2 linked regions of the Flammeovirga yaeyamensis genome follow. The protein of the gene in region 1 interacts with the protein of each later gene in a pairwise test. Links are inferred from orthologs where the notes say so. Each region holds a gene or a part of one and is shown in the gene's direction. Other genes may lie near its edges.

What was found.
Region 2: the proteins of ruvA (region 1) and ruvC interact in binary tests that used the Escherichia coli proteins (3 or more experiments, as listed by UniProt). The link is inferred for Flammeovirga yaeyamensis from one-to-one orthologs.

What each region holds. Positions count from the first base shown.
Region 1 is NZ_CP076132.1:2,145,506-2,162,293, forward strand. Bases 10,468-13,410 are described here. They hold ruvA (Holliday junction branch migration protein RuvA), read left to right. Parts: upstream 10,468-11,610; coding sequence 11,611-12,210; downstream 12,211-13,410. Other genes in these bases: KMW28_RS08435 (DUF4837 family protein), read left to right, coding at 10,510-11,607; sov (T9SS outer membrane translocon Sov/SprA), read left to right, coding at 12,417-13,410. Outside these bases: KMW28_RS08395 (glutamine synthetase III family protein), read right to left, coding at 1-585; KMW28_RS08400 (hypothetical protein), read left to right, coding at 884-4,027; rocF (arginase), read right to left, coding at 4,118-5,077; KMW28_RS08410 (N-acetylmuramoyl-L-alanine amidase), read right to left, coding at 5,388-6,296; KMW28_RS08415 (low molecular weight protein-tyrosine-phosphatase), read right to left, coding at 6,310-6,795; KMW28_RS08420 (endonuclease/exonuclease/phosphatase family protein), read left to right, coding at 7,145-8,152; KMW28_RS08425 (exonuclease domain-containing protein), read left to right, coding at 8,254-9,630; KMW28_RS08430 (DUF1573 domain-containing protein), read left to right, coding at 9,608-10,342; more of sov, read left to right, coding at 13,411-16,788. UniProt on the Escherichia coli protein: The RuvA-RuvB-RuvC complex processes Holliday junction (HJ) DNA during genetic recombination and DNA repair.
Region 2 is NZ_CP076132.1:3,397,334-3,414,025, forward strand. Bases 8,403-11,249 are described here. They hold ruvC (crossover junction endodeoxyribonuclease RuvC), read left to right. Parts: upstream 8,403-9,467; coding sequence 9,468-10,031; downstream 10,032-11,249. Other genes in these bases: KMW28_RS13295 (hypothetical protein), read left to right, coding at 8,948-9,325; KMW28_RS13305 (SpoIIE family protein phosphatase), read right to left, coding at 10,071-11,249. Outside these bases: KMW28_RS13265 (glycoside hydrolase family 38 N-terminal domain-containing protein), read left to right, coding at 1-2,730; KMW28_RS13270 (histidine-type phosphatase), read left to right, coding at 2,934-4,301; KMW28_RS13275 (DUF2461 domain-containing protein), read left to right, coding at 4,341-5,006; menD (2-succinyl-5-enolpyruvyl-6-hydroxy-3-cyclohexene-1-carboxylic-acid synthase), read right to left, coding at 5,061-6,767; KMW28_RS13285 (polyprenyl synthetase family protein), read right to left, coding at 6,773-7,747; 16S rRNA (guanine(527)-N(7))-methyltransferase RsmG, read right to left, coding at 7,753-8,391; more of KMW28_RS13305, read right to left, coding at 11,250-12,623; KMW28_RS13310 (PstS family phosphate ABC transporter substrate-binding protein), read right to left, coding at 12,635-13,465; KMW28_RS13315 (1-acyl-sn-glycerol-3-phosphate acyltransferase), read left to right, coding at 13,648-14,205; KMW28_RS13320 (ABC-F family ATP-binding cassette domain-containing protein), read right to left, coding at 14,294-15,910; KMW28_RS13325 (hypothetical protein), read left to right, coding at 16,065-16,319; KMW28_RS13330 (DUF3467 domain-containing protein), read left to right, coding at 16,326-16,646; KMW28_RS13335 (tRNA-binding protein), read right to left, coding at 16,683-16,692.

The sequences.
Region 1 (16,788 bases):
ATCAACCCTTTCAAGTGCTTTTAATAATGGAGCCTTATTGTCTAAAGATTCTCCAGTATAGGATACAAAAACTGTCGGGATACATAAAGTTTTTCCATCTCCGCTTTCGATTATGAAGGCAGGAGAAGTAGGGTCCCAAGCAGTATATCCTCTTGCTTCAAAAGTTTGTCTTAATCCACCACTTGGGAAAGAAGAGGCGTCCGGTTCTTGACGCACCAAAGCACTTCCTTTAAATCTTTCGATAGCATGACCATCTTTGTGTAATTCAAAGAAGGCATCATGCTTTTCTGCAGTTGAGCCAGTAAGTGGTTGAAACCAGTGAGTATAGTGAGTTACCCCTTTAGATAGTGCCCAGGCCTTCAAAGAGGTGGCCACAGCGTCGGCAACGTTCTCATCTATTTGCTCACTTTTATGTATAGCATTTTGTAATTTATTATATATATCCGATGAAAGTTGTTCTTGCATTACGGCCATACTAAAAGTATTCTCGCCATAATAGTCAGAAACTTTATCACTTGGAGGAGTAATTTTTACAGGTTTTCTTTCTTCAACCAAGCGTAATGCATCAAATCGTTGTCTAGCCATTCTGTAGATGCTTAAGTTATTTATTACGTTATTTTTTGAGAGATAAAAATACACTTTATTTCTATCCTAATAAAATATTTTTCATAGAAGTGATTATTAGATAGTAATAAAAATAACATAGAATGCTTTATTATAAATATTATAATAAATCGCCTTATAAAAGTAGACTTGGTATGTAATTTGATTAAATCACAGTTATACTCAATAATTTGATTAAACCCGCGTTGTTTAAGAAATGAATTATTGTTGTTTGTTTTTACAGAAAAGGGTAGCATACAACATGCTAAATAGCACTTCTATGAAGATTTTTTTACTAGGTTTTATATTTCTTCTTACTTTAAATAGTGTGTTTTCACAAACAGTATCTGGTTCAATCTATGTTGAAGGAGATAAAATAGTGACAAACCATCCTGAAGGAAAAGTTTATCTAAGAATTAAAGCATCGGCTGCAGTTACACACATGAAAATCTCTCGTGATGAGAGTTTTAGAGGAGTTGTGTGGGAGAGGGTGAATTGGGAAAAACCTGATTTCCCAATAATAAGAAGAGGAGAAGGCGATGGTCTTAAAACCATCTATGCAGTATTTAAAAATGAAGATACTGGAGACGTTTCTGAAGTTGCCTCTTTAATGGTTGAGTTGGATAGAACTCCACCTCAAAATCCAGAAATTCTAATCAATGGAGGTCTTCCATACACGAATAATAAATCTCGAATGGTGACTCTATTCTTGGCTGCTGATGAGGCAGAGAAGATGAGAGTATCTAATAGACCCGATTTTCATGGTATAGATTGGAGACCTTACACTCAAAGGATTGATAAATACAAATTATTGGGTCTTGATGGTGAAAAAGAAATTTTTGCTCAGTTTAAGGATGCGGCAGGAAACTCTACGGAAATTGTAAGTGCCAAAATCACTATAGATATTACACCTCCGGTAAATTGTAAAATGAAAATTAATGAGGGTCAGAAGTATATCAAAGACTCTGTCGTAACATTAAATTTTTATGCAGAAGGAGCCTCTCATATACAAATTAGAGGTGGAGATGGATGGATCGATTATGCTGAACAAGTAAAATGGACCTTGCCTCCAGGTGAAGGTGAAAAAGTAGTTTATGCTCGTTTTAGAGACGAAGTTGGTAACTACTCTAAAATAGTATCAGGTCGTGTGATTGTGGATACCACTCCTCCTGATTTAGGTCGTGTAATTATTGATGATGGTAGAAAATTCATCGATAGCCATGCGCAACATAAACTTCAATTAATAGTAAGAGGTGCAACTCACATGAAGATTTCTAATAATGAGTCTTTAAGTGATGCACAATGGATTCCTTATTCTCCAGTGGTTCCTGTTTGGAACTTCCCAATCGGAGATGGTAAGAAAACGGTCTATGTGAAGTTTAAAGATCAATCGGATAACGAATCTGAAGTCTATAGTTCTTCAGTAATGTTGGACGCCACTCCTCCACAAAATCCAAAAGTTGATATTGTAGCTGAAGGTATCGTTCAAGATACAGCCAATAATGTGAAGCTATTGAAGGATGATAAGCAAATTGTAGATCTTAAAATTAAAGCAGATGATGCTCGTTTTATGATGATTGCGAATCAGAAAAGTTTCTATGGTGCACGTTGGATGGTATATAAAGAAGAAGTAAAAGATTGGAAACTTCAAGCTGGTGCAGACGGTTTAAGGAGTGTCTTTGTGAAATTTATGGATAGAGCAAAGAATGTTTCAGAACCAGCTTTTGATAGAGTTTTAATTGATACTGAGCCTCCTGTTGGTGGTAAAATTACGATTAATAATAACGCTGAATATAGTATTGATAAAGAGCATAAAGTGCAGTTGAAATTATTCGCAAGAAAAGCTGATTTCATGCAGGTAAGTAATGATCCTACTTTTATGGGTATCGAATGGGAACCTTACAATACTATTAAAAAATGGACTTTAGATGGTGGAGACGGTGTGAAAACTGTTTTCGTAAGATATAGAGACTTAGCAGGTAACGTTTCAGAACCTGTTTCTGATAATATCAAATTAGATACTAAACCTCCATTTAACTGTTCTATTTTAGTAAAGAATCACAAAGAAGGTGTAGTTAACCATCCAGATGCTATCGCTTTAATTAGAGTAAACGCAGAGGATGCCATTAAAATGCAAATAAGTAACCACCCTAATTTTGAAAAGATTAGATGGACGGGTTACTCAGAATATAATATTCCTTGGAGACTCCCAGGTGAAGATGGCGTGAAAGAAATATATACACGCTTTATGGATGAAGCTGGTAATATTACTGACACTTACTCAGTGAATGTAACTTTGGATAGGACTCCTCCTGTAAAAGGTAGTGTTGAAATTGCTGAGGCAAAAGACAAGTTAACCAATTTAACTGATGTAAACTTGGTGATAAGTGCCGAAGGTGCTCATCAAATGAAGTTATCTTCTAGATCTGATTTTAAAGATGCAGAGTGGCAGAAATATTCGACCTCTAAGAAATGGAAATTCCCTTCTGGAGATGGGCTTAAATTCGTTTACGTGATCTTTAAAGATGAAGTGGGTAACCTTTCAAGACCAGCATATGCATCGGTAGGTGTAGATACAGACGCTCCAAGAGAAGGAAGTATCTTAGTTGCCAATGGTGAGAAATATTGTACTGATCCTGATGCGGTAGTTCGATTGAAACTAAATGCAAGAGGAGCGACAAAAATGATGATTTCTAACGATAAAGATTTTACTGATGCCAAATGGGAGAAGTTTAAATATTATATCTATAATCATTATTTAGAAGCTGCTGAAGATGGAGAAAAGACCGTTTATGCTAAATTTAAAGATGATGCAGAAAACGTTACTGACGCTGTTTCTTCAAGCATTATTTTGGATAGACAAGAGCCTGTTAATGAGAAATTGATTATTAATAATGGTGAAGAATATACCAATGAGAAATCTGGTCGAGTTGCATTAGAGATTTATGCTGAGGACGCAAAAGAGATGAAAGTCTCTAATGATAGATACTTCAAGCAAAATATTAAATGGGAGCCATATGCAACATCTAAAGATTGGTTGATTAAACATTCCACTGATGGTCAAAAGTTCGTCTATGTTAAATTCCGTGATGATGCAGGTAATGAATCATTAGTTACAGAAGGAAGAATAATTTTAGATACTACACCTCCAATTCCTCAATATGTGAAAATTAATGGAGGGGCAACAGCAGTAGACTCTCCAACGGTTACTATCCAAACAAAAGCTAGAGATGCTAAATTTATGATGATCTCTAATGATCAAAGCTTTACTGGTGGAGTTTGGAGACCTTATTCAGAAAGTTTCACATGGAGTTTAAAGGCAGGAGCAGGAATCAAGAGAGTATTTATTAAGTTTAAAGACAACTCTCAAAATGTATCTGACTTTAAATTTGCAGAGACGACTTTATATGATGTAAATAGATAACTATTAGTTGAAATAAAATCAACAATGAAGATATAAAAAAAGCCACTCGAAATTCGAGTGGCTTTATTTTTTACACGTGAGTAAAAACCGTTAGGCTTTTACAGTTCTATTATGTTTATATGATTTTACCGTTTCGGTAAGTATGTGAAAGGCATTATTTGCCATCGTATTGTGCTTATCTAAAGTTGGATTAACTTCTACCATCTCCCAGCAAACCAACTTCTCACTACTCACTAATGTAGTGTTGATTGTTAAAGCTTCCTCAACAGTTAATCCATGCTCAACAGGTGTTCCTGTTCCTTTTGAGATGCTGGGATCCATGCTGTCTACATCAAATGATACATAGATCATATCGCAGTCCTCTAATTTCTTTAAGGCTTCATGAGCTGTTTCTATTGCTCCTAATTGTCTTACTTCATCAACTGTATAATTCTTAATTCCATATTTATTGATGATGACATTCTCTGGTGTCTCAGTATCTCTAACACCAATAAAGACAATATCTTCTGCAGCTAACTTTGGAGTTGAAGTCCCTACAGATTTAATTCTATCCCAATAATCTAATGTTTCTTGATTTGGAGAGTTAACAGCTTCTTCTTTGTTATCGATATGGGTTACTATTGCTAAAGGCATACCATGCATATTACCGGAAGGAGTTGTGAAAGGTGAATGGAAATCAGCATGTGCATCGATCCATATTACACCAAGTTTCTTTTCTGGAAAAGATTTTTTAATACCAGAAATTGTCCCAGCTGCTGTAGAGTGGTCTCCTGCTAAAACAAAAGGAGTATTTTCTTTGGTTAAAACGTTTGATGTAGCGTTGCTTACACGTTCTAACATAGTGTGTACCCCATCAATATGTTTAGCATTAGGATATTGATTATTCTTGAATAAGATATTATTAACGTCATCTATATTTTGTACAGAATAATCACTAAAAAAAGTAGATTTCTGATCTAATGATGCTACAATAAGGGCGTCAATACCCATACCTGCTCCTCTCGTTCCTGCTGCAATTTCGGAACGAACAGTAAGTAACTTAATGTCCATGATGTGAAAGTTTATGTGAATTTTATGGTATACGCAAATCAACCCTTTAATTGGAATGAAGGGGACTATAAGGCGTAAAAAGGATAGTGGAAAAGTCTAATTATGAGAATGCCAACAACTGGGAAGTGTCAAAGAACTGACCTACCAAAACATACTGGGAATATGTAATTGTTTTTTGTGACATTATAGACTAATTATAATAAATTGATATGCAATTATATCTACTGTTGGGTAAACTTCCAAATTTTAAGCTGAGTTCAATGAAAAAAATTATTGAACTCAGCTTAAATAAAGGCTATATGAAGTATAACTATTGAGGAGAAGCTACTACAAAAGCATCTTTAAAACCAAGGCTTCTTACCTTCATTTTAAGACGTTGAGCAGCTTGAGGTGTAGAAACGGTTCCTACAGTATATTTATAAATCTTGGACTTATTTCGAATACTTTCATTCTCATTTACTATTAATCCTGCCTTCAATAATTTGACAATTGAAGTATTAGTAGTAGGGACTTTTTTATTTGTAGCAAGAATTTGAATACTATATAATCCATTTTTTTGATTCATCTTTTCATGGAAGGTTTTAAAACCTTTGTATATAGCTTCAGAAACTTCTTTTTGTCCGTTATATGAGTTAAGGTAAATTCGTTCATGTGGATTGGATAAAAATCCACATTCAACCAAAACAGAAGGCATAGAAGTGTTTTTTAACACAAATAAATTGTATCCTCTGTCACTTCGGTTCATAATTCCTCTTGATTGTATTAATGTGTTTCTTTCGATACTGTTAAGTATAGAATGAGCCATAGCAATGCTGATCTGATCAGAATTATTGTCTACATGTGCTTTCGCTCCCACGATCCATTTATTTGGATTGGAGTTGTTATGAATACTCAAAAAGTAATCTGCTTTGGCGTGTTCAGCAAATTTTACTCTATCTTCCAGACTCACATAAGTGTCTGAAGTTCTAGTGTAATATACTTGAACATCAGGCATAGAATTCCTGATTAACATTCCTATTCGCTTAGCAATGATAAGATTTAAATCTTTTTCGTGTTTGTGAACTTTACTACCTCTCGGTTTACCTGGATCTTTACCTCCATGCCCGGGATCTATTACTATTACAAATTTTCTATGTTGGGCAAGAGTTGGTAATTGTGTTAGTGATAAGGTAAACAGTAAAAGTAAAGTAGTAAGCTTTTGCTTATATAAAGATAGCATTATCTTTTCGTAATTAAAGATTGTTTTGTTGTACTAAATCGTTTAAAAAATTATTCACACTTTCATCGACAACATCAAAACAGTTTTCGAAACCCTGCATTCCACCATAATAGGGATCTTCCACATCTTTATTTGATTGATGATTGTCGTAAGTTCTCAATTTAAACACTTTGCTTCTGTCACTTTCTGATCTCGTCATTCGAATCACATTTTGATAATTACTATCGTCCATTACTACAATATAATTAAAATGATCGAAATCTTCTACAGTAAATTGTCTAGCAATACTCAAGAGTTCGACTCCATGCTTTTTTGCAGTCTGTCTCATTCTTTCGTCAGCTCTACTACCTGCGTGTCCTGCATAAGTGCCTGCAGAATCAATATGAAAATGATCTGTAAGGCCTCTTTCTTTGAGGTGGTGTAACATTAATCCATCAGCTAAAGGGGAACGACAGATGTTACCAAGGCAAACAAATATGATATTGATTTTATTAGGCATCTTAGAAGCTTGTTAAGGGATTGTAAGCTTAAAAAGTTGAAAATTTAATTTATATTTTAAGAATTACAATTTATGTTGTTTATTTTAAAAAACAATTACTTGTGTGATAATTTTTCAAGATTTATCATATGTTTTTTTCTCTAACATTATGTAAGCCATTTTGAAATACTAATTCCAATATAGGAAATCAAAATCTATAGTTTTTTTACATAAAATCTATGAAATTATACTCTAAATTATTTAATTCTTATATTCATATCGTCATTGACAATTCTAATTTTATTACGAAATGTGAATTGAATTTTTTAATAACTGCACTATAAAATACATCTTCATATATCAATTATTTATGAAAAAGATTTTTAAAACTGTGATATATATTCTACTCGTCTTAATTATTGGAGCATTAGCGTTTTTTTTCTGGGCAAAATCACCTAATCTAGATTCCTCAGAATATGCTAAAATCACAAAGTTTAATGGAAATGAATCGTCTAAAGCTGTAGAAGATTCCGTACTTTCAGTGATTACTTACAATATTGGATATCTGTCTGGTATGACAAATAATACCTCGGTACGTCCTGCCGAAGAGTTTTATACGAATAATTTAAAATCAATTATCTCAGGTTTGAAGAAACATCCGGTTGATGTGTTGGCCATTCAAGAAATTGATTTTGGAGGGAAGCGATCATACTACGTGAATCAATTTGAAGAAATGGGTGAACAATTGGGTTATTATAATGGTTGTCGATCGATCAATTGGGATAAGAAATATGTGCCATTTCCATATTTTCCGCCTTCAGTTCACTTTGGTAAAATGCTTAGTGGTCAGGCAATGATGACAAATTTTGAAATTACAGATTACGAAAGAGTAGTCTTGTCAAGAGTTCAGAGTCACCCTTACTATTATGCTGCAATGTATTTAGATCGTTTAGTAGAGCGTGTGAAAATAAAAGTAGGTGATCAAGAAGTGATGGTTTTTAATGCGCACACTGAGGCATTTGATCAAGATACGAGAACAAAACAAATGTTCTTTTTAAAAGATTGGTTTTTGAAAACTGCTGAAACAATGCCTGTAATTTTATTGGGTGATTTTAATTCTGATCCATCTTATGAAAACGCAGCCATTTTAGAAATGTATAATGATGAGCGTATTGGAGCGATGTGTTCCAAAGAAAATTTACTTGGCGAGAAAACACTAACTTATCCTACAGATAAGCCAATAGAACAGCTCGATTTTGTCTTTTACTCTTCAAGACACTTTGAATTATTAGACTGGAAAGTTCTATATGATTTAGGAGAAGTTTCTGATCATTACCCTGTTTTAGCGAACTTGAAATTGAAGAAATCAGAAGAGTAAAATCCAATAATTGTAAAAATATTGATATTTCATTCTATTAGAATAAATAAATATGAAAAAGCATTCTTTTGAGAATGCTTTTTTATTAGTTTTGCTAATCTATGAAGTACGCTGTAATTGATCTTGAAACTACAGGAGGTTCCGTCGCCCAAGGAGGGAAGATTATCGAAATCGCCATAATTGTCTTAGAAAATGGTGTTGAAATAGACCGTTTTGAGTCTTTTGTAAATCCAGAGATGAATATTCCTCCTTTTATTCAACAATTGACAGGAATTAAAAATGCCACTGTAAAGGATGCTCCCAAGTTTTTTGAAATCGCCAAAAAAGTTGTGGAGGTAACTGAAAATTGTACCTTCGTGGCACATAACGCAGAGTTTGATTACAATTTTGTAAAAGATGAGTTTAAATTATTGGGTTACAAATACCTAAGAAACTCATTATGCACCGTAGAAACATCCCGAATTTTATTGCCTGGTAAGAAATCATATAGTTTGGGTAAATTATGTGATGAAATCGGCATTCCTCATAATAAACGTCACCGTGCAATTGGAGATACAGAAGCAACCGCTAAATTGTTTCAATTACTCCTAGAACAAGAAAATGCTGAACAGGTTATTGAAGAGATGACTGTTTATGATGTATATAGTTCTAAAAAGCATTATATGATTAAAAAAGAAGTCATAGATGCTTTAACTGATGAGACTGGCGTTTATTATCTCTATAATGAAGAACAGGAACTGATTTATATCGGTAAATCAAAAAATATCAGAAAAAGGATATTGCAACATTTATCGAATAAGTCTACGCCTAGAGCTATAAGAATGGCGGAATTGGTTCGTGATGTAAAAACAACAATTACGGGTAGCGAACTGATAGCACTACTTTTGGAATCTGACGAAATAAAAAAACATCAACCTAGATTTAATAGAGCACAAAGAAGAACAAAACAGTTCTTTGGTATCTATAAATATATTGATGATAATAATTATATCAATTTTAGAATTGCACCTCTTTCTGAAGGTGACTACCCTGTAACTACTACTTTTTCGAGAAAAGAAGCTGAAAGGATATTAGACAGGATGATAGAGAAAAACAATCTATGTCAGAAGCTTTGTGGTATCGATCATAGCCAAAATGCTTGCTTTAGATATCAATTGAAAAATTGTAAAGGAGCTTGTTGTGGTGAAGAAACAGCAGAGTCATACAATGTAAGAGCGAATGAAGCAGCTATGAGGTTTAGTTATGGTGCTCCAAATGTCTTCTTAATCGATAAAGGTAGAGAAGGTAACGAGAGGGGTGTCATTCAGATTGAAAATGGTATATACAAGGGTTTTGGTTATGTAAAGAAAAGCAATAACTATAATCCGGATAAGTTGAAAAAAGTAATCACTAAATATAAAGACAATGCCGATGTGAATAAGATTATTCGAGGCATGTTGAGAAAGAAAAAAGGAATTGAGAGAAAAGTTTTTTATTAATTTCATTTTTTTACTTCTCCTTATTTTAAATGTAACTGCTCAAGAAAGGGGAGGTGTACTGCGATTTGCGAATCAGAATATCGATTTAGAAACAGTTTATGCTGAAAATGAATACCATATTACTATCCCCGTAGTAAATATTGGTAACTCTAGTGTCAACGTTCTTAAAATCGATACTGATTGTGGGTGTTCTAATGCTTCTATCAATAAAGAAACAATAGCTATTGGCGATACTGCTTTTTTTACAATCAACTTTACCCCTGTAGAAGGTGAAACACCTTTTTATAGAAATATTGTGATACAAACGGATGCTAAAATATCCCAATACACTATTGTATTACAAGGTGTACTAAGTCCGTTTCTGAAAGAGAAAAATCTACACGAAATTCTCGTTCCATGGAAAAGTTATCATAAGTCACATCCAATTTTTTCGAATTATATTTTTCAAGTAAGATCAAAAAAAGGAGACGAGATCAATCTGCCCATTTACCTGACAAATGTTGGTGAGAAAACTTTACATGTCGAAGAGATATCAAGTAATACTTTAGATGTGGAAGAAGTAAAATTACCAAGGTCTGTGCTTAAAGGAGAAGTGCTGTTTTTCCCAATAACAGCCAAAGTGAAAGACGAAAATCAATACCGTCATTACCTTAAAGTGAAGACTGACGAAAGGTCTATTTTAATCCGTATTCACACATCATTTATAGAATAGAATGAGTTGATATTCTTGATTCTAAAAATATATTAAGAGCATTTAGGGATTTGCCGTTGTTATCAAAAACATTTTAAGTTAAATTCACAACTTGATTTTTTATATTGTGGGATTATATATTCATAAAATTTGATTGGGTTATTTCTAGCAATAAATTAACTAACATCATGAAAAAAATATTATTATATCTTACTTACATAAGCTTTTCATTACTTTGTCTTTCATCATGTCTTGATAATAGTGGAGCTAAAACTGAAACAGAAAAATCTTTTTTACCCTCTTCAAAAGGTAAACCTGGCGAGATGGTTCTTGTTATAGATTCTACTCAATGGGGAACTAAAGCAAGTATTGGAGGACAGTTGTATACAAAAGTTTTAGGTGCTACTAGAGGAATTTTACCACAAAGTGAACCTCAATTTACCGTTACACAAGTTCAGCCGTCTGGTTTTAATAGTATTCTTAGACAAGCAAGAAACGTTATGATTGTTACTACTTTTGACAATAAAGGTAGAGAGTCAAGAATATTAAAATCGTTTTTTGGTGAGGGTGTTATCGAAGCATTATCAAAAGATCCGGAAAAATATTATTATGTAAAGAAAGATGTTTGGGCTAAAGGACAAACAGTGATGTTATTCTTTGCTGAAAGTGAAGAAAAGATGGCTAAGGTTTTAGAAGATCCTAATAAGACTTATTACTTGACTCAACCTTTCCATGATATAGAGAATAAGCGTTTGGCAGAAAGAATTACTAAAGAAAGAGACCGTAAGATTACTCGCTTCTTAAAAGATAAATATAATGTTGATATCTCTTTATTGCAGGGATATAAAATTGCAAAATCAGAAGAAGATTTTCTTTGGTTAAGACATCCAGAAATAGCATTTGATAATAACATTATCTTAATGAAAATGCCATATACAGATGAGAAACAATTTGATGCTGATCATATTCTTAAATTTAGAAATGAATTAGCCAAAAAATACTTATATGGTAATCCTGAAGACAAAGAATCTTTTGTAATTACAGAATCAAAGGTGAAGCCTGAGATTAAAAATGCAAAAATAGACGGTAGACAAGCAGTAGAAATAAGAGGTCTTTGGAGAACAAATACCTACTCAATGGGTGGTCCATTTATTAGCTACTTATTTACTGATAAATCTGGTGCGAATCTTTATTATTTAGAAGGTTTTGTTTATGCACCAAGCATGGATAAAAGAGAGCTGATGAGAGATATGGAAGCTCAACTAAAGACGTTTAAAGACTTTTAATATATGTATTACTACATTAGCGGTAAGCTAGTTAAAAAAATACCTACCTCAGCTATCATTGATGTAAATGGGGTAGGTTATGAAATTCGATGGCCTTTAAGTGCTTTTAGTGCAGTCAATGAGGGTGATCAAGTAAAGTTGTATACTTACTTCTATGTGAAAGAAGATATGCAGCAACTCTTCGGCTTTCTGTCAGAAAATGATAGAACGGTATTTTTACAACTAATTTCAATATCTGGAGTAGGCCCTTCAACAGGGTTAGCATTTTTGTCTTCACTATCGACAGCAGAGATTTGTTCGGCCATTATGCAAGAAGATGTAAAGACAATTCAGAGTGTAAAAGGTATCGGAGCTAAAACTGCACAGCGTGTAGTTATTGAATTAAGAGATAAAATTTCTAAATTGCAGTATTCTGGAGAATTAATTCAGAATGCGACTTCTACTGCTCAAGACAATGGAATTGTAAATGAAGCTATGGATGCTCTTGTTGCCCTTGGTTTTACTAGAGCTGCTGCACAGAAATCTGTTAAGCTAATTCAGAAAAAACATGGACATGATCTATCAGTAGAAAAATTAATAAAATTAGCATTAAAACAAAATTAGCCTATAAGCGCCTTACTATTACTTTTTTAGCATTTATATAAGCAAATTATCACTCAGATAAAGTGATGATTGTAGTAATTTTTTACTATTCTTTTTATCTTTCATTTATTATCATCTGACAATTTCGACTTGTTATGAACTTATCACTAAATGCTAATGGTCGGTTGACCGTAAGATTTTAGTAAACTTAAATACTTGACTTCATTTTGTTTCGCTTACACACAGCAAATTATAAATACTTACTAGCTCTAATTTTTTTCTCAACGATAAACAATGTTTGGGCAAACGTCAAAGAGACAGTAGTATGGAATGTATTACAACAATCAATTCCTCAAGAAAATCAGCAGGAACAGGATACTACGTTGTATAAACCTCAAAAGCCTTACGAAAGAGATAGGCTTGGAGACCCTGTGTCTACCCCGCAATATAGTTCGCCAATTATTGGTACGGATCCTCATGTAAATACTCAAATTGAGCTAGATACAACAGGTAATGGCTATAATGTGCAGGAGACATTAGGTGATGGATTACAATATCGTAACCCTTCGTATTTACCCTATGACGCTTACCGTGATTATCTGTACAGGAAAAACATGGCAAGCTATTATAAAAATTTATCACTCCAACAAGATGGAGGTGATGCTTTACCCGGTCAAGGTAATGGAAAGCTAATTCCAGATATAGAATTAGGTCGTGTTGCAGATTTCCTATTTGGTGGTTCTACTTTAGATTTTCAACTCAATGGTAATGCAATGCTTGATTTCGGCTTTTTATTTCAAAGAGTTGATAACCCTCAAGTTCCAGTGACCCAACAAAGAAATGGTGGATTTAATTTCGATCAACAAGTTGGATTAGGTATGATCGGTAAAATTGGTGATAAATTAGAAATGTCAGCCAATTTTGATACAAAGAGTACTTTCCAATTTGATCAGCAATACAATATGTCATATACCGCTTATGATTATGACATCATTCAAGATATTCAAGTAGGTAATGTTAGCTTTAACGTACGTAACTCATTAATTTCTGGAGCACAGAACTTATTTGGTGTGTATAGTAAACTGAGATTTGGTAATCTATATGTTTCCAGTGTTTTCTCAAGTCAAAGAGGCTCTCAAGAGACCATTACTATAAAAAATGGTGGTCAGAATAGAGAGTTTGAGTTCAGAGCAGATACCTACGATAATAATAAACACTTTTTTATTGGTCACTTCTTTAGAGATAAATACGAAGAAGCTTTAAAGACAACCCCAAATATTATTTCTGGAGTTGTTGTTACTCGTATGAAAGTTTATGTAACCAATAGAGCCAACGATACTCAAACGCAAAGAAACTTAGTAGGTCTACTTGACCTTGGTGAAGCAGATCCTTACAATACCGCTTGGGGTGGAAGTACAAACCCAGCAGCAAGTAACGATGCAAACACGTTATATAGTCAAGTTACCCAGTTAAACCGTAATTCTGATGCTATAAAAGGAGGCTTAGAAGGATTAGGTTTAAATAATGGTACCGAATTTGAAATTCTTCGTTCTGCAAGAGAATTAGGTCCAACGGAATTTAGTTACAACCAACAATTGGGGTATATCTCAATTAATACACCACTTAGAAATGATGAAATTTTAGCCGTTGCTTTTGAATATACTTTTAATGGACAAAGCTATAAAGTAGGTGAATTGAATGAGGATCTACCAAACCTTGGACAAAATGAAGTGATGTTCATGAAACTTTTAAGTCCATCAACGATTATCACTACTGACCCTAACGACCCCTCAAAGCCGTTTCCTTTATGGGATTTGATGATGAAGAACGTTTATTCACTTCAAGCCAATTCAATTCAAAAGGAAGATTTCCAATTTAGGATCATCTACAGAGATGACCGTACAGGTGTGGATAACCCGTCTATCCAAGAAGGGGTTAACTTAGCCAATGTTCCTTTAATTGAGGTCACTGGATTGGACCGTTTGAACATGAACTTGGAACTCCAAAAGGATGGTAACTTTGACTTTATTGAAGGAGTTACTATTGACTCAAGGAATGGTCGGATTATTTTCCCTGTATTAGAGCCTTTTGGACAAACACTTGAAGAAAAATTCGAGCCGGGAGAAGGTAATTTAGTCACCAAATATGTATTTGAGGATCTATATAAAAAAACTCAAGCAGATGCAGTTCTGAATACAAAACAAAATAAGTATTTCATGAAAGGTAGTTATAAGGGTGGATCATCAAATGAAATCTTACTACCTGGAATTAATATAGCAGAGAACTCTGTGACTATTACTGCTGGAGGTGTTACTTTAACAGAAGGAGCACAATATACTGTCGATTATCAATTTGGTAGAGTAACTATCCTAGATGAAGGGGTATTGAACTCTGGAAAAGATATTCGAATTACCTACGAAAGAGCAGACTTATTCAACTTCCAAACTAAAACATTGGCAGGGGTAGACTTAGAGTATCATGTTAGTGAAGACTTCATTATCTCAGGTACTTTAATGCACCTTTCAGAAAAACCTTTGATTTCTAGAGTGAATGTAGGTTCAGAACCTGTGAAGAATACTATGTGGGGTCTTACTATGGACTACACCACAGAATCTAGGTTTTTAACCAAATTAGTTGATGCCATACCGGGTATTGACACGCAAGAGCAATCTATGTTCACCTTTAAGGGTGAATTTGCCCAACTCATTCCTGGAACACCTTCTCTTATAGGTACTGATGGTACGGGTTATATCGATGATTTTGAAGGAGCTGAAGTACCATATGATCTAGGTTTAAATCCTGTTTCTTGGGCACATGGTAGTACACCAGAATACATTTTGGATCAACAAGGATGGAATACTGCACCTCCAACCACAGCCGAAGATTCCTTGGCGTATAACCACCGTAGGGCATTAATGGCTTGGTACAATATTGATAATGTCTTCTATTACACAACGGGTAATACGAGTCGACCAAATAATATTACAGACGAAGATATGCAAAATCACTATGTTCGTTTGGTTCCATTCAATGAAGTATTTAAAAATAGACAGGCTAATCAAATCAACACCAATGAGGTAACTTTTGACTTAGCTTATTATCCATCAGAAAGAGGTCCTTATAACTATAATACCGATTTAAATAATGACGGTACACTCCGGAATCCTAAAGATAATTTTGGTGCAATAACTAAAGCCATTACCACAGATGTCGATTTTGATAACTTGAATGTGCAGTATATAGAATTCTGGATGATGGATCCGTTTATGACAGGTAAAAACGCTGAAATAGAAGGAGCAAACAACAATACAGGTGGTAAGTTATTTATTGATTTAGGTAGTATTTCCGAAGATGTAGTTCCTGATGGTAGGCACTTCTTCGAGAACGGTATGACGACCAATAAAGATCTATTAAATCGTTCAGTATGGGGTTATTCTCCTACTACTCAATTTGTGAATAATGTATTTAGTACTGCAGTTCCAAGAGATGCTCAAGATATTGGTTACGATGGTTTGTCGAGTGAAGAAGAAGCAGAATTTTTTAAGCAGTTCTTTATTGATCGATTGCCAAGTGTATTATCACCAGAAGCATTGCAAGCAATTATTGCCGACCCATCAGGTGATGATTTTAAATACTATCTAGGTGATGAAGCTGATGCTCAAAACTTAAAAGTTTTAGAAAGATATAAAAGGTTTAACGGAACAGAGAGAAACTCACCAGAAAACCAAGGAGGTGGAGGTTTTACTCCTTCAAATACTAGTTATCCTAACAACGAAGATTTGAATGGCGATAATACCTTAAATGAATTGAACGCTTACTTTGAGTATGAATTAGATTTACGTCCAGGACAATTAGAAAACAATAAGTTTGTCGTTGATAGAGTAACTTCGGAAGCTCCCGAATCAAGGGAATTAGTGACTTGGTATCAAGTTAGAATCCCTATTAGAGATGATAATAATTACAGTAAAGTAGGAGGTATTGATAATTTTAAGTCGGTGAAATTCATGCGTTTATTCATGACAGATTGGGAGCAGCCAGTTGTGTTACGTATGTTGAATTTCCAATTAGTAGGAGCACAATGGCGTCAATACACTCAAAATATTGAAGATGATGATCTGCCAATTTCAACCGCTAAAGTTGAGATTTCATCAGTAAATATCGAGCAGAATGGAGTAACTGATACACAGACTAGAAAAATTCCTTATGTATTGCCTCCAGGCTTCGAAAGAGATTATGATGCAACATCAACGGTTACAAGACGAATTAACGAACAATCCATACAAGTAAACGTTGAAGATTTAGATGTAGATGATGGTATCGGGATCTTTAAAAACTTTAGTCTGAATTTAGTCAATTACAAGCGACTCAAGATGGAGCTTCATGCACAATCACCATCTGATATCACCCGGGATGATGAAGTCCGGGGTTTCTTGAGAGTGGGTACTGACCTTACAGATAACTACTACGAAATAGAAGTTCCTTTGAAAATCACACAAAAAGGAGCTACTACTCCAGAAGTAATTTGGCCAAGGGAGAACGAAATTGATATCGCCTTAGAAGAACTTTATAAAATTAAAGTTCAGCGTAATTCGGAAAATG
Region 2 (16,692 bases), 1.2 Mb from region 1 along the record:
AGCTGGAAACAAGAACCTGCAGTGATTAAAACTAAAAAAGGACCAAAACAACAATTAAGAGCTACTGTTTTACATTATGGTAATCCAACTGATGCTGTAATTGTTGCTGGAAAAGATAAGAAAAAAGTAAAACTGAATGTTGGTGCTAACATCTTTAGAATTGAAGTAGACAAAGTTACTTCTCCACAAGATTTACATGTTCAAGTTAAAGTAGGTAAAGAAATTCTTGATGACAGAATGCTTACAGTTGATCCTGTAAAACACTACGATTTATACTTATTGCACCACTCTCATGTTGACATTGGATATACTCATACTCAAGATGAGGTAGAAAAAGTACAATGGAAAAACTTGGATGACGCAGTAATGATGAGTCAGAAAACACAAGATTTCCCTGAAGGATCTAAATTTAAGTGGTCTGTTGAAGTAATGTGGGCTGTTGAAAGCTACCTTAAAAATGCTACTCCAGAAAAAAGAGCTGCTTTTATTGAGGCTGTACAAAACGGTTCTATCGAATTGGATGGTTTATATGGTAACATGTTAACGGGTTTATCTAACCCTCAAGAGTTGGTAGAATCTACTTTCGATGCTTTAGAAGTTTCGAAAGAAGCAGGTGTTCCTTTAGAATCTGCTATGATTACTGACGTTCCTGGTTATACTTGGGGTATGGTTCCAGTATTAGCACACTCAGGTGTAAAATATTTATCTGCAGGTACCAACGTTTTCCATAGAATTGGATCTACTATTTCTACGTGGGGTGACCGTCCGTTCTATTGGAGTTCTCCTTCTGGCGAAGAAAAAGTATTGGTTTGGGTACATGAAAAAGGATATTCTCACTTCCATACTGGTTTAGGTTTTACAGATTTGAAAGTATTATTGACTCCAAAATCAGTTTTTGATTACCTGAACGAATTAAACGAAAGAAATTATCCTTATGACATCACTACACTTCGTTATACAGTAGGATCTGATAACGGACCAGTAGATCAAGGAATCTCTGAAACAGTAAAAGCTTGGAACGAAAAGTACGAAACTCCAAAAGTATTACTTTCGACAACTACAGAATCGTTTAAAGCATTTGAAGATAAATATGGCGATGAACTTCCTGTAGTTAAAGGTGATTTCACTCCATATTGGGAAGATGGTGCAGGTTCTACATCAAAAGAAACTGCTTTAGTAAGAAATGCATCTGAGAAATTATCGCAAGCAATGACATTATTATCAATGAATGATGTTGAAATTCCTAACAAAGAATTTGAGCAAGCATGGAGATATGTGCTTTTATATAACGAACATACTTGGGGTGCTTACAACTCCATTTCAGAACCAGAAGCTGATTTTGTACACTCACAATGGGCTGTAAAACAATCGTTCGCTATTAAAGCGGATAGTATTGCAGATGCAATTTTACAAAAAGCATTGGCATCGACAAAAGATGAAAAAGGGGTAACTTTAACCAACACTGTTTCTTGGGAAAGAGCAGATATGATTACCCTTTCGGCAGAGCAATCGCAACAAGGAGATATTGTCTTGAACCGTCAGGGCGACGTCTTCCCTACTCAACGTTCATCAAATGGTAACTTGGCCGTATGGATTCCTAATATTCCTGGTTTTGGTTCTAAAGAGATTTTCGTTACTCCAGGTGAAGCCTCTACAGTGAAAAAAGTCATTAACCATGAAAATGGTTTTGAAAATGACCAAATCAAAGTAGAAATTAATCCTGAAACTGGTGCAATCACATCTTTATATGATAAAATCAGAAAGAAAGAGTTAGCTGATACAAAAGCTTTAAAAGGTATTAATGATTATTACTATGTAAAAGGAAGAAACCCACAATCTCCTTTAACTACGGGTAATGATGTTACTATAAAATATATTGAAAAAGGTGATTTAACTTCGACTATCGAAATTTCATCATCAGCTCCGGGTACGGAAGAGTGGAAACGTTTGATTACAATTAATGCTTACTCTAATGAAGTAGCTATCGAGAATAAAATCAACAAAACAAATATCTACGATCCAGAAGGTGTTCACATTGCATTCCCTTTCAAAGTAGATGGTGGTACTGTTAGAATTGATGTTCCTTTCGGTGAGTATATTCCAGAAAAAGAACAATTACCGGGTTCTTGTAAAAACTATTTCACGGTTCAGCGTTATGTAGATGTTTCGAACTTAGACCATGGTGTTACTTGGGCTTCTCCAGATGCTCCAATGATCGAACTAGGTGAAATTACAACGGATGCATTAAGCTATGGATGGGTAAACGAAGTGAAATCTACTCAAACGATTTACGCTTATTTGATGAACAACTATTGGGAAACAAACTACAAAGCGAGTCAAGATGGATGGCATAATTTCCGTTTCGTATTGAAACCTCACGGTGCTTATGTTTCTAGCCAAGCAAAGAAGTTTAGTACTGGAATTTCTCAACCATTATTGATTAGTGAAAATGGCAATAATGAGTTTTTACCACTTGTTCGTCCTACATCTAATCAAATGATCATTACGGCGGCAAGACCAATGAAAAAAGATCAGGTATTAGTGACTGTTTTAAATGCTTCTGCGGGTGATAAAGAGTTATCATTAGAAACATCAAAACAAGTAAAAGAGATTCGAGTATCGAACATTCATGGTGATGATTTAGGTGCTTATCAACCTAATGAAAACGTTCCTGGATGGGGCATTCGATTCTTACTAATTGAAAAAGAACCTGTTAAGGACATTAAATAATTTAAATGGTGATCAGAAATTTTAACTGATCACCATTTTTTTTTTGATATTATAATCTTTACCCATTCACAATTTCACTTTTTTTGAACCCATTGAATTTTGTTAATATCTACCTTTGTACTACTAAATCAATCAAATAGAACTAATCGCTAAAGACTCCTTTAATCAAAACTCTGCTGTACGATTTGAGGAACACTATAATTATGAAACCGAAATTAAATCGATCTATTGTTTTCTTTATCTTCATATCCTTTTTATTTGGATGTGGTCATTCTACCAATGTAAGTGATGAAATAGATACCTATGATGAATGGGAACTAGGAAAACATCAACCATATGATTTTAAATCTGTAAAAGCACTTCCTGAAGGGTATGCCGTTGACTATGTAGGGTATTTGTCTCGTCATGGATCCAGATATATGTTGGAACCTAAAGAAGATGTTGTACTTTATAACCTTTTTGAAAATGCGAAGCTTAATGATGGCTTAAAAAAACAAGGTAAACACATCTTTGAGGAGATTAAGTTACTTGTTAAATACCAACATAATAAGTACGGTGATTTATCTGAAATAGGTAAAAAAGAACATAAAGTGCTTGGTCAAAGAATGGGGAAACTATGTGAAGATTACTTCAATAATGAACCAAAAATTAAGAGTACATCGACATTTAAATCTAGGACACAAGACTCTAGAACTACTTTTCATAAAGGTCTTCAATCAAAAGGTTATCATCCAAAATTCGTCAACATTACCTACGATGAATTTAATGATCCTATCTTAAGGGCATTTAAAATTTGTCCAAACTATAATCAATACATTGATTCTTTAAGTTGGTTAAACCACATTCAAGAGTATCAAAAAACTACAGCGTATATCGAAGTTAGGAATAGAATATTAAATAGCCTATTCAAAAAATCCTATCTACAATACTTAGATGAAAAGCAAAAAAGATTTTATGACAATGAACATAATCTAATTATTGCGAATAAAGACGATATTATTTATAACCTCTTCAAATGTTTTAAGATTACTAGAAACTTACAATTAGAAAGTCACCCTAATCTAGAAATTTTCAGTGCTGAAGACTCTAAAATATTAACGAGAATAGACGATATACATTCCTTCTTTGAAAAAGGGCCAGGATATGAGGGGCGTGATATTTCATACAAACATGGAATTACGTTTCTAAAGTATTTACATACAAATATGAATGACTTTGTGAATGGCAAATCCGATTACGCCGGTAATTTTAATTTCGCACATACAAACACAGTTTTACCTGTTCTTGTTCTTTTAAACTTGGATAAGATTGGTGAGAGAAGTCTAGAAGAGTGGAATGAAACAGAAATTTCTACAATGGCCACAAATATATCCTGGATCCTATTAAATAAAGGTGGTGAAAGATATATTCAAATTCGTTGGAATGAACAATCTGTAAGTCTGCCATTGGAAGATCAAAATGATCATATCTATAAATATGATGACTATAATAACTATATGGAGTCAATTTTAACATCATATGGCCTGAATGTTCACCGAGGGAATTACAACGATATTTTATTTTCTATTTAATGTTTTGGTATATTTAATTTCCAAAACATTAATTAGTCTATGATCACACAAGAGGTATTTCAGTTTTTAGCTGATTTAAAAGAAAATAATCATAAAGATTGGTTCACTGAAAACAAACCAACTTATCAAAAGCATCATCAAACGGTTAAAGAGTTATTCACTCAAATTCAGGATGAATTAAATAAAACAGATCAGATTGAGGGTCATAAGATTTATAGAATTTATCGTGATGTCCGTTTCTCAAAAGATAAAACACCTTATAAAACATGGTTTTCTGGCTATTTTAGTCGTTTAAAACCAGCACTTAGAGGTGGATATTATTTTCATTTGGAAGATGGAAAATGTATGATTGGAGGTGGTTTCTATGCTCCCAATAAAGATGATTTGAAGAGAATTCGTGATGAGTTTACTTTTGGTGATCAAGAAATTAGAGGAATCATAGAAGACCCGACCTTCAAGAAATACTTTGGTACGCTTGAAGGCGATGGAGTGAAAACGGCTCCAAAGGGATACGATAAAAACGACCCTGCCATCGAATTGATCAGAAAGAAACAATTCTATGCTATGAGGTTTTTCTCTAACGAAGAGGTGTTGAAAGACAACTTTGTAGAAGAAGTAGTAAAGACATTTATCGCATTAAGACCATTCTTTGATTATATGTCAAATGTTTTAACGACAGACCTCAATGGAGAAAGTATTATATAAACCATATGTATCAAAAACCCCTGATTTAAATCCGGGGTTTTTGATACATATGGTTTATTGTTTTGTATAGATACCTTCTTTCTTAAATGCTTTAAAGGTATTCTTACTTATATTCTTATTCGTAAACACTTCGTAAATCGATGGTTTATCGTTCTTAGTTAAAAACTCCTGATAATTGAAGTAGAACTCTTCTTTGGAATTGATTCCCCAATAATGAACATCAAATTCTTTGGCCAAATGATGTGCATTGGTTCTTTGTTCTGTTTCGAAATATTCCTCTAACTCAGGTTGCCTTGTCGGTCCATCAATCATCCTAAATATCACGCCTCCTTGATTATTCAAAAGAAGAACGTTCAGATTAGAAGGCAGGTAATTATTCCAAAATGCGTTTCTATCATAAAAGAAAGCCAAATCTCCTGTAAGTAAGAAATGAGGTCTGTCCTTATCCGATATTGCATGACCAATTGCTGTACTTGTACTTCCATCGATACCGCTCGTTCCTCTGTTCGCATGAACATCTATATCGGGTCTTTGCAAACCAATAAAGTTGGCATAACGTACAGACATACTGTTAGCTAAATGCAAGACAGCATTTTCTGGCAATTCATTGATGAGATGATTGACGATCTCCAATTCTGAGAAAGATAGTAAATCAAAGAAATCGGTTTTGTTCGCTTTCACCTTATCATCTGCCTCTTTCCAATGGTTTAGGAAATCATCATCAAAAGATAATTCGAAGTCGGATAATTGATCGAAAAATGCTTCTGGTGTTGAGCGGATAACCGTAGATAATGATTGGAAAGGATCAGGCACTTCACCTGCTTCTTGAATATGTAATTGATATTTTGGAGGATTCTTTCTTAAAAACAATTTCAAGTTCTTAGAAATGACACTCATTCCAAAAGTAATGACGATATCAGGTTGTAACTCTTCTATTACTGTCGGCGTCAAAAAGACATCTTGATGTATGATGGCTTGATCTACAGATCCATAATTAGAGATAATATCAGAAACAACGGGGACATTAAGCTGATTTAAATACTCAACGATATAGTCGTTTCTCTGCTGTTGACCAGCAATAATCAGAACTTTCTTATTCGATTCAAAAAGTGGAATTAGTTTCTCTTCCCACGTTTCTTGATCTAAATAAGGTTCTGATTGAATGATTTCTCTTGTGGATTGTGGAGTGCTTTCATAAATGAAATGCTCCCCTTCTTCAGGATAAAAGGGCTCACGTAATGGCCAATTGATTTGGATAGGGCCTGAAGGATATTCTAAAGCATTGCACATGGCCTCTGCCCCAATTCTCTGACGATACCATTTAGCATCCTCATGAGAAAGATCTACCGGCATGTGGTATGCTTTCTTTATATGCTTACCAAAAATGTTCTGTTGTTGAATTGTCTGTCCATCCCACTGATCGATCCATTCTGTAGGACGATCTGCTGTGATCACAATTAAGGGAACTCTTTGATAATAAGCTTCCGCAACTGCAGGTGCATAATTTAATGCTGCTGTACCGGAAGTACAGGCAATGGCCACAGGTAAATTCGTTTGCTGAGCGATACCTAAAGCAATAAAAGCAGCTGAACGCTCATCGCTTACAGTTTTAGTGTTTATTTGAGGGTGCCTTGCAAATGCCAAAGCTAAAGGTGCAACTCTGGAACCGGGAGATAAAACAACATCCCTTACTCCTTTTTGGTAAAGTTGTTCGACAAAGTTGCCTACTTCTACAAGTAAATCTTTACGGTGTTGGCTCATGTAAATTATTTCTTACGTTCTACTACATAAGAGATCAACTGATGCAAAGCAGTTTTATATTCAGAATCTGGAAGTTCGTCTAAGATCGCTCTACCTTCTTTGATGTATTCATGCATTTTTTCTTCTGCATATTCTAATCCACCAGAAGATTTTACAAACTCAATAATTTCACGAACGACTTTCTGATTGGTATTTTGAGTTCTGATTTTGAAAATCACCTCTTTCTTCTTTAACCACTTGGCATTGTTTAATGCATAGATTAAAGGAAGCGTCATTTTCTTTTCTTTGATATCGATACCCAACGGCTTACCAATTTCGTCGGTGCCATAATCAAATAAATCGTCTTTGATTTGGAAAGCGATACCAATCTTCTCTCCCATCTTGTGCATCTTTTTGATCACTTCTTCAGATGCTCCACTTGATGCTGCCCCTACTGCTGTACAAGCGGCAATTAAAGTAGCTGTTTTCTGACGAATAATCTCAAAGTATACTTCCTCAGTGATATCTAAACGGCGTGCTTTCTCAATTTGCATCAATTCGCCTTCAGACATCTCTTTTACTGCTGTAGATACATGTCTAAGCAACTCGTGGTCGCCATTATCCACAGCAAGTAATAAACCTCTTGATAGTAAATAATCACCTACCAATACGGCTGTTTTATTTTTCCAAAGTGCTTTAATCGAGAAAAAACCTCTACGGTAATCGGCATCATCTACCACATCGTCGTGCACGAGTGTAGCTGTATGCAGCAATTCGATTAAAGAAGCACCTCTATATGTTTGATCCTCAATTTGACCAGTTGCCCCTGCAGTAAGAAAAACTAAAATGGGGCGCATTTGTTTGCCTTTACTCTTTACGATATAGCTCATAATTCTATCGAGTAGAGCTACATCTGTACGCATATGCTCTCTAAACTTCTTTTCGAAGATGAGCATTTGCTCTTGCACTGGTATTTGGAAATCTTTGACTTTTTTGGACATATTCTTTACCTAGCAATAGGAACGTAAGCAACTTTTTTGGTTTCAAAGAAATCTTCCTCGAAGATATCTGTCATTGGTGTTAAAGTGAATTTCTTCTTGTTTAATTTAGAGAACTCCTCTTTTAGATCGCCACCTTTCAAACAGATAATTCCGTTGTTTAATTCATGGCCTTGTTGGTGAGACACCTTTGTTCTCACCCATTTGTAAAGAACATCGATTCTAGTCACAGCTCTTGAAACCACAAAGTCATATTCTCCATCAACTTTTTCAGCACGAATTTGTTCTGCTATAACGTTAGTTAGACCAATTGTTTTCGCAATTTCGTTAACTACATTGATTTTTTTCCCGATAGAATCTACCAAATGGAATTTTACTTTAGGGAAAAGAATGGCCAATGGAATACCTGGAAAGCCTCCGCCAGTTCCTACGTCTAGAATCTCACTACCAGGTTTAAACTCGATAATTTTAGCAATACTTAATGAATGAAGGATATGACGTTCATAAAGATTCTCAATATCTTTTCTTGAAATGACATTTACTTTCTCATTCCATTCTGCATAAAGATCTTGTAATTGTCTGAACTGATGTTTTTGTACATCGGTTAGATTGTCAAAATATTTCTCTATGATATCAATATTACCCATTCGAATATGCTTAAATTACTCGCCAATATAAATTACTTGATGAAGATCAGGGGAATTATAAAACTCTAATCATTCATTCAATGCCAAAACTAATATATTTCGTTGATGTATTCTTCTTTTTTTGGCTTTCCTTTAAATTCATTGTCGATTTTTTTTCAATTAAAGCATCGAAAAAGGAATAATTCAGTTCAACTGTAATCTTTTGATGGAGAAAGATGACAGTTTTTCAATTTGAAAGTCATTTAAAATGAGTTCTCATCAACAATATCAAAGAACTATTAGATATGAAGATTCATCAAATCATTTGATTATACAATGTAAGATTTATGAAGAATAATGATCTTAACGATTTATTATCGTGTAAACTAATGGTTTTGAGTATTTTTCATCTATAGAAATTCACTTAGAAGCTATTTTTCTATATTAATACATCAACATCAAAGTAAAATCATACATAGAACTGTACATGCATGGTGAACATTTTCTATTCATGTGATGTAGTAGAGGCAAACAATATCTCAAAAACCTATCGAATATGACCAACTTTACCACTGATATGAACTCCAGGACTGGTGTGCTGAGTATAAGAATGAGGGGGTTCTTTCTTCCCGAACAATTTAATGAACACCTAGAGACAACATTACAGAGTATCCAAAATAATAAACCTAAAACGGTATTATTAGATGCTCGATTTATAGAGTCTGGCTGGATGAGCTCTAACCCATGGATGGTGAGCTGGTATTTACCAAAGATCAAATTACTTAAAGTCGAAAATTTTGGTGTCATCATCGAAGATGAATGCGACCCTTTTACTCAATTTTCAATAATTAATTTAGAAAATTTATTAGAAAACGAGCCAAGTTTAAAAATAACATTATTTGATTCGCCTGAGGAAGCTGCCATTTGGCAAAGAAAGATTTCTAAGGTGGCATAACAAAACATTAAAGGTTTTGGGTGGTTTGTTCACAGTTGCATAACTGTAAGGGATCTCTAGGTCGGAGATCCCATTTTTTTTGTCTAATTTTGATAGATCATATGTTTTATTATCCATATTTATGGAAGATCGGTAGTATTGAATGAGACAAAAAGTGGAAGAGAAATTAATCTTGGGTATAGATCCAGGAACGCAAGAGATGGGATATGGTTTGATCTTGGTGAAAGGTCAAAAATTAAGTCTTGTACAATATGGAGTGATACATTTGAAGAAATATGCAAATCATGCGATCAAGCTTAGAAAGATCCATGAGAGAATAGCTCATTTGATTGAAGAATATGGTCCTGATGAAATGGCATTGGAGGCTCCTTTCGTTGGACAAAATATACAATCTGCGTTAAAATTAGGTAGAGCTCAAGGGGTTGCAATGTCTGCAGCCTTAATTCGTGATATACCTATTACAGAATATGCTCCCAAAAAAGTAAAAGCTGCTGTAACAGGTAATGGTAATGCTTCTAAAGAACAGGTCGCTCATATGCTGATGAAACTTCTAAAGTTTAAAGTTGAAGACAATGTCCTTTTGGATGCCACTGATGCTTTGGGGGTGGCCGTTTGTCATTCTTACCAAAAGGGTCAAAATGTTTCAACTAAAAAATCTTGGTCAGCATTTTTAAAAGAAAATCCAGATCGGTTATCAAAAAAATAGAGGTCATTTCAGTTTTATTTGAAACAACCTCTAAGGGTTTTATACATTTAGGATTTCATCAATACTCGAAAGGTCTAATGTAATCCTTTTAGTTTCTTTTTTAGGTTGGAATCCTATAATCAGAATATCATCTGTCTGACTGTGTTCTCCCATCCATTCATCAATTTTTATGGCCATTAGAGATTTTTGAACATACATCGGCTTATCCGCAATATTGCTCATCAACTCTCTAAACGTTTTCTTGTAGAATTTCCTCCCTTCAGGACCTCCAAATTGATCTTGATAACCATCCGTACACATGTAAAAAGATAGAATATCACCTCTTCTTGATAAATCAATAGTGTGTTCTTTAAATTTCTCGTATTCTTTCTTTTTAAAGATATGTCCACCAATAGATTGTTTATTACCATCAATTACATCAATTAAATTCGCTCCTCCTTCCCTTCTTACTAAATAAAGTGGATGATGTGCACCGGCAAACTTTAAAACATTGGACGATTCGTCTAAAATACAAATACCAATATCCATTCCGTCCTTATTATTCATTTTGTCTTGTTTCAGTACAACTCGAATACGAACATGTAATTCATCAAGTAACTCAGCAGGTGATGTAAACTTTTTAGAATTCACCAAATTAGATAAAATCTCTCTTCCAAGAATTGACATAAAGGCCCCCGGAACACCATGTCCTGTACAATCAGCTACCGCCATATAGATCAGATCACCTTTTTGTTCGAACCAATAGAAATCTCCACTAACAATATCTTTTGGTCTGTAAAAAACAAAAGCATCGTTAAAAGAAGATCTTATCAATGAAATATTAGGTAATAATGCTTGTTGAATTCGCTTAGCATACTGAATACTAGAAGTCTGCTGCTTATTTTTTTCTTCCAACTGCAACAAAGTACCTTGTAGGATTTCATTATTATCAAGTAGTTGCTGACGATGTTTGTCTATCTCTGCAGTTTTTGCTTCCACTTGAGATTCCATATTCTGATAATTTACCGCAGTATCTAAAGCGTTAATCAGATAAGTCACAATACTTCCCAACATGTTAATTTGAACATCAGAATAAGCATTAATATGTTCACTATGTACCGCTAAAACACCCAATTTCTTTGAAGATGAAGTCAATGGTAAATACACTAATGAATTTACTCTTTCTGATGTTGTAACAGGTAGGAAATGTTTCAACTCAGGAGATGATAAAAAGTTATTAGAAACAATTGGTTCTTGTCTCTCATAACACTGAACCCCTAAATGATTATTTTCTGAAATTGATCTATCAAAAGCATAAGGTTTACCTTCAACACTATAACCTCTGTAATGAAGTTTATTTTCTTGATAGATACCAATTAAAAATGAATTGAATTCTAACGTATTATTTAGAGAGTGATAGAACTCTTGTACAATTTTATCCACTTTTAAATGCTTACTGATTTTGGCTCCAATTTGACGAATTGTTTCAATTTTATCATACGTCTGAGCAAGTTCTTCTTTTTGAATTTCAATCTCCTCAGTCCTTTCATTCATCCTTTCAATCATATAATTAAAATCGTTGGATAAATCACCTATTTCATCCTTTGTTTTAATCGTATATAATTCGCCAATAAAATCATCCTCTACAATTTTCTGAATAGATTTTGATAATTTATTGATAGGCTTACCTAGTCTACTTAGTAAATAGAAAAGTAGAATTGCATTTACTGATAATATTGACAGTGCAAAAACTATTAACACTACAATATTTAGTTTTTTCCAAAAATTATTATAATCAACAATTAAATGATGAATACTTTTTAGTTTTCCCTCAATTGCAGCTAATTGAGTATCCAGACGATCTTTAATTCCAGGGTGTCCATAAAAACCTAGTTGCTCATCTAATTTTACTAAAGCACGGAAATTTTCTCTGTACTTTTCTAATGCTCCATTTAGATAAATCTTTCCATATTTATCAATAGACATTCGACTAATATCTCCTATAAGTTGATCGACAACTTTGCTTAACTTTTCTTCATATTGCGTATCTTTTCTTAAGATATAATCCTTCTCATGTCTTCTTAACATAAGAATTTTAACTTGATCAAGTGAGTATCCAGAGTTCATCACAGAATAGATAGAACGCCTCATGTCGCCCTCTGTACCATAACTTTTAAAACCTCTTTTCAACTGTACAGAAACCAAGCTATCGAAAATCGTTGAATAAGATTGAAGGTCTTTTTCCAGTTCCCTTAATTCAGGAATCACCTTAGCGGAATGTACATAAGAATTAGTGTACATCTCCTCTAGTTTTTCTTGAATTTTATTTAAATTTTCTTCGTGAGTGGTTAGATAATCATTTTCCTTAGTTTCATAAAAAGACGGGTTAATTGTCTCTGTTAAAAGAAATGATTGTTTATCTGATTTTAGATCTTGAATGTTGGATGTAATTTCATCCAATTCCAACGCTACTTGTTCTGCTTTATTCGTTACACTTCGAATATAAGCATATACTGAAAATAATAAGAAAATGATTAAAATGTTGGCTGCAAAAGACCAGATTAGTCTTGTCTTTATACTTTTAGCTTGTCTTTTTTTGGGAGTTAGTTTCATGGCTTTTTGAGTTAGAATACTGGAATATATCCTTTGTGAGCTATTATTTGTTGACCTTTATCTGATAAAGCAAAACTTACAAATGAAGTTACTTTTGATTTATCAGAAATTCTGTAATAAAAATAAAGAGGTCTTGAGAGTGGATATGTTTTACTTAATGCATTTCTAAATGATGGGTAAACGTAATTCCCTCCTTTTTCACTAATAGATAAAGGTTGTACCACTTCTTCTACATATGCGATACCGCAATAACCAATAGCCCCTTTGATCTTGCTTACATTCTCCACAACACCTGCATTCGAATGTACTTCAATATAATCTTCTGGAAGTTCATCACTTTTTACCACAACGGATGTCATAAAACCATAACTACCAGAATTTTTATCCCTAGAAATGACGGTTATTGGGAGGTTTTCTCCTCCAAGTTGTGACCAATTCGTAATTTGCCCTTTATATATTTTTATTAATTGTGTGAGCGTAAGCTTTGTTACTGAGTTAGAAGGATGAGTAATAATAGACAATGCATCGTAGGCAATCACCTTTTCAATTAACTGATCGATATTCTCTTCTATATTGGTTTTTTCAGTTGATTTCACTTTTCTAGAAGACAATGCCAATTCTGTCTCAAAGCTTTTTAACCCTTTGAAGCCAAGAGAACTACCTCCCCCTACTACTTCAACAGGCTCATTACTATTGTCGTAATTATTAGCAAGTGCTGTGACTAAAGGAAGCATCGTATCACTCCCTTTTGTGTTTAGTATTTCTTGAGCTGATAGTTGTTTACCAAAAATGACAATTGAGAAGAGCGTGATAAAAGTCAACCCCTTTGTTGAAATATTCATTTTGCTTAATTTAATTTTGTTACGCAAATATTGATTTCTGATGTTACATTATTCGTAACAGAGTTTTACATTTTAATCACTACTCATTGCATTCATTTAAGAAAAAAATGTAATAATTTTAGACGAATTTCATACTTTTGTTGATTATCAATGTATTCACTAATGAACTTAATGTTAATAATATGATAAAACTGTGGGTGTGGCTTTTCAAATTTTTTGGTTGGAAAGTGACAGGAGAGGTTCCATATCATTTAAAAAAATGTGTTGTTGTAGTTGGACCACACACTAGTTTTTGGGACTTTATGGTAGGCGTTCCTGCTCGAGCTATATTAGGTTTAGAGTCAAAATATTTTATCAAAAGTGATCTATGTAAAGGACCTCTAGGCAAACTACTGATCAAGTTAGGAGCAATTCCTGTAGACAGAAAGAAAAATAACACTCGTTTAGTGGACTTAGCAATCAATGAGTTTAATGCTCGTGAAGAATTGATTATAGCAGTAACTCCTGAAGGAACAAGGTCTTACAGTCCTAAATGGAAAAGCGGTTTTTGGCATATTGCTAGAGGAGCAAATATTCCTATTATTATGATTGGTTTCTGTTTTAAAAGAAAAGAAGTAGTCATTGGAGATTATTTCATGCCATCTGATGATAAGGAAGCTGATATTCTTAAAATCAAAACATATTTAAGCGACTTTACAGGAAAGCATCCAGAAAAAGGAATACTTAAATCAGAATTATAGTTCAAACCACTATTTGATCTAGTATATAAAAAAGAAGGCCGAATCAAGTTATATTGATTCGGCCTTTTATATATCTATCAGTTATCTACTATTTAGCATATAACTTTTCTCTCAATTCTTTGATTTGTTCACTTGAGATATACTCATCGTATGGCATATGACGATCGATGATTCCGTTAGGAGTTAATTCGATCACACGGTTACATACAGTTTGGATTACCTCGTGGTCATGAGATGACATCAAGATGTTACCAGGGAAATTAATCAATGAGTTGTTTAATGATTGGATAGATTCCAAGTCCAAGTGGTTGGTTGGAGTATCCAAGATCAAACAGTTCGCATCAGTCAACATCATTTTAGACATCATACAACGCATTTTTTCACCTCCTGATAGTACAGATGATTGCTTAAAGATCTCTTCACCAGAGAACAACATTTTACCCAAGTAACCTCTAATAAATGCTTCAGAAGTATCATGAGAATATTGACCTAACCAATCTACAAGGTTTAGATCGTTTTGGAAGAACTCACCATGTTCCAAAGGTAAATAAGCTGTTGTGATAGTTACACCCCATTTGAACTCACCTTCAAAATCTGTGTCTTTTTCATTCAAGATTTCGAAAAGCGCAGTCATGGCTCTTGGGTCTCTTGAAATGAATACGATTTTATCGTCTTTTTGCATGTTGAATTCAACATTCTTAAAGATCGTTTCCCCGTCGATAGATTTAGTTAAACCTTCTACCTCAAGGATATTGTTACCTGCTTGTCTTTCTGGAGTAAAGATAATACCTGGGTACTTTCTTGATGAAGGCTGAATTTCTTCTACATTCAATTTCTCCAACATCTTCTTACGAGAAGTTGTTTGTTTCGACTTTGCAGCGTTAGCAGAGAAACGAGCAATGAATTCTTTCAATTCTTTGATTTTCTCCTCAGCTTTCTTGTTTTGTTGCGCTTGCTGACGTGAAGCTAACTGACTTGATTGATACCAGAATGAGTAGTTACCAGAGAATAAAGAAATCTTTTGGAAATCGATATCTACAATCTGTGTACAAATTGAGTCTAAGAAGTGACGGTCGTGAGAAATTACCAATACCGTTCTATCGAAGTTAGCCAAGTAATCTTCTAACCATGAGATCGTCTCTTGGTCCAAGTCGTTGGTAGGCTCATCAAGTAATAAGTTATCTGGCTTACCAAATAAAGCTTGTGCCAATAACACACGTACTTTTTGCTTACCACTTAAGTTGGCCATTGTAGAGTAATGCAAATCTTCAGAAATGTGAAGACCACTTAATAAGTTGGCTGCATCCGACTCAGCATTCCATCCGTCTAGATCTTCAAAACGCTCTGTCAATTCAGAAATACGGATACCATCTTGCTCGTTGAAGTCCTCTTTAGCATAAAGATCTTCTTGCTCTTTTTTGATAGCCCATAGTTCATCGTGACCCATCATTACAGTATCCAATACTGTAGATTCGTCAAATTCGTGGTGATCTTGCTTTAAAACAGAAAGTCTTTCTCCTTTACCAATGGATACACTACCTCTAGTAGGATCTTGTGCACCATAAAGTGTTTTCATGAATGTAGATTTACCTGCACCATTAGCACCGATGATACCATAGCAGTTACCTTCAGTAAATTTAAGATTGACATCTTGGAAAAGCACACGCTTACCAAATTGTACGCCTAAGTTTGAAACTGTAATCATTATATATTATGAGATTTTCAATGTAGGTGCAAAAGTAGGATTTTGTGTTAAAGTATAAAAATTTGAGATATAAATAGTTTTGAATAAAACGATTAAATATAAGTTTTTATCCTTCAAATTCTCTATTTATGTTTCTAATAAACTAAATTGCCGTATGAATGAACAAATCGCGGTATTAATCAAAAAATATAAAGACCTTTCTAAAGAGTCTGAACATGAAGCTGCTGCTAAAATCACGAAAGAATTTGTCTCAGGTAAATTTAGAGAAAGAGTGATAGAGGCTGCTTTTGAAATGCTTGCAGAAAGTGATAAATATGATGAAGACCACCCTCTAGGTGGATATTATTATGTAATTTATGAAATGCTTCATGCTGGAGCATATTTATTAGCAAAAGAAGATAAAAGTTAAGATATCATGGATCAAGAAAAGAAACCAGAAAATCAAATCAATATTGAACTTACTGATGATGTAGCTGAAGGTACTTATGCGAACTTAGCTATGATTGCTCACTCTAATTCTGAGTTTGTGATCGATTTTATTCGTATGATGCCCGGCTTACCTAAAGCAAAAGTAAAATCAAGAATTATCCTAACACCAGAACATGCTAAGAGACTGTATATGGCACTTCAGGATAACCTAAAAAAATATGAAGCTCAGTTTGGACCAATTGGTAAAACTGAAGAGGCTCCAAAATTTCCAATGAATTTTGGAATGACAAACCAAGAGCCACAATAACAAAAAAGGACACATTTTAAAATGTGTCCTTTTTTGTTACCCAATT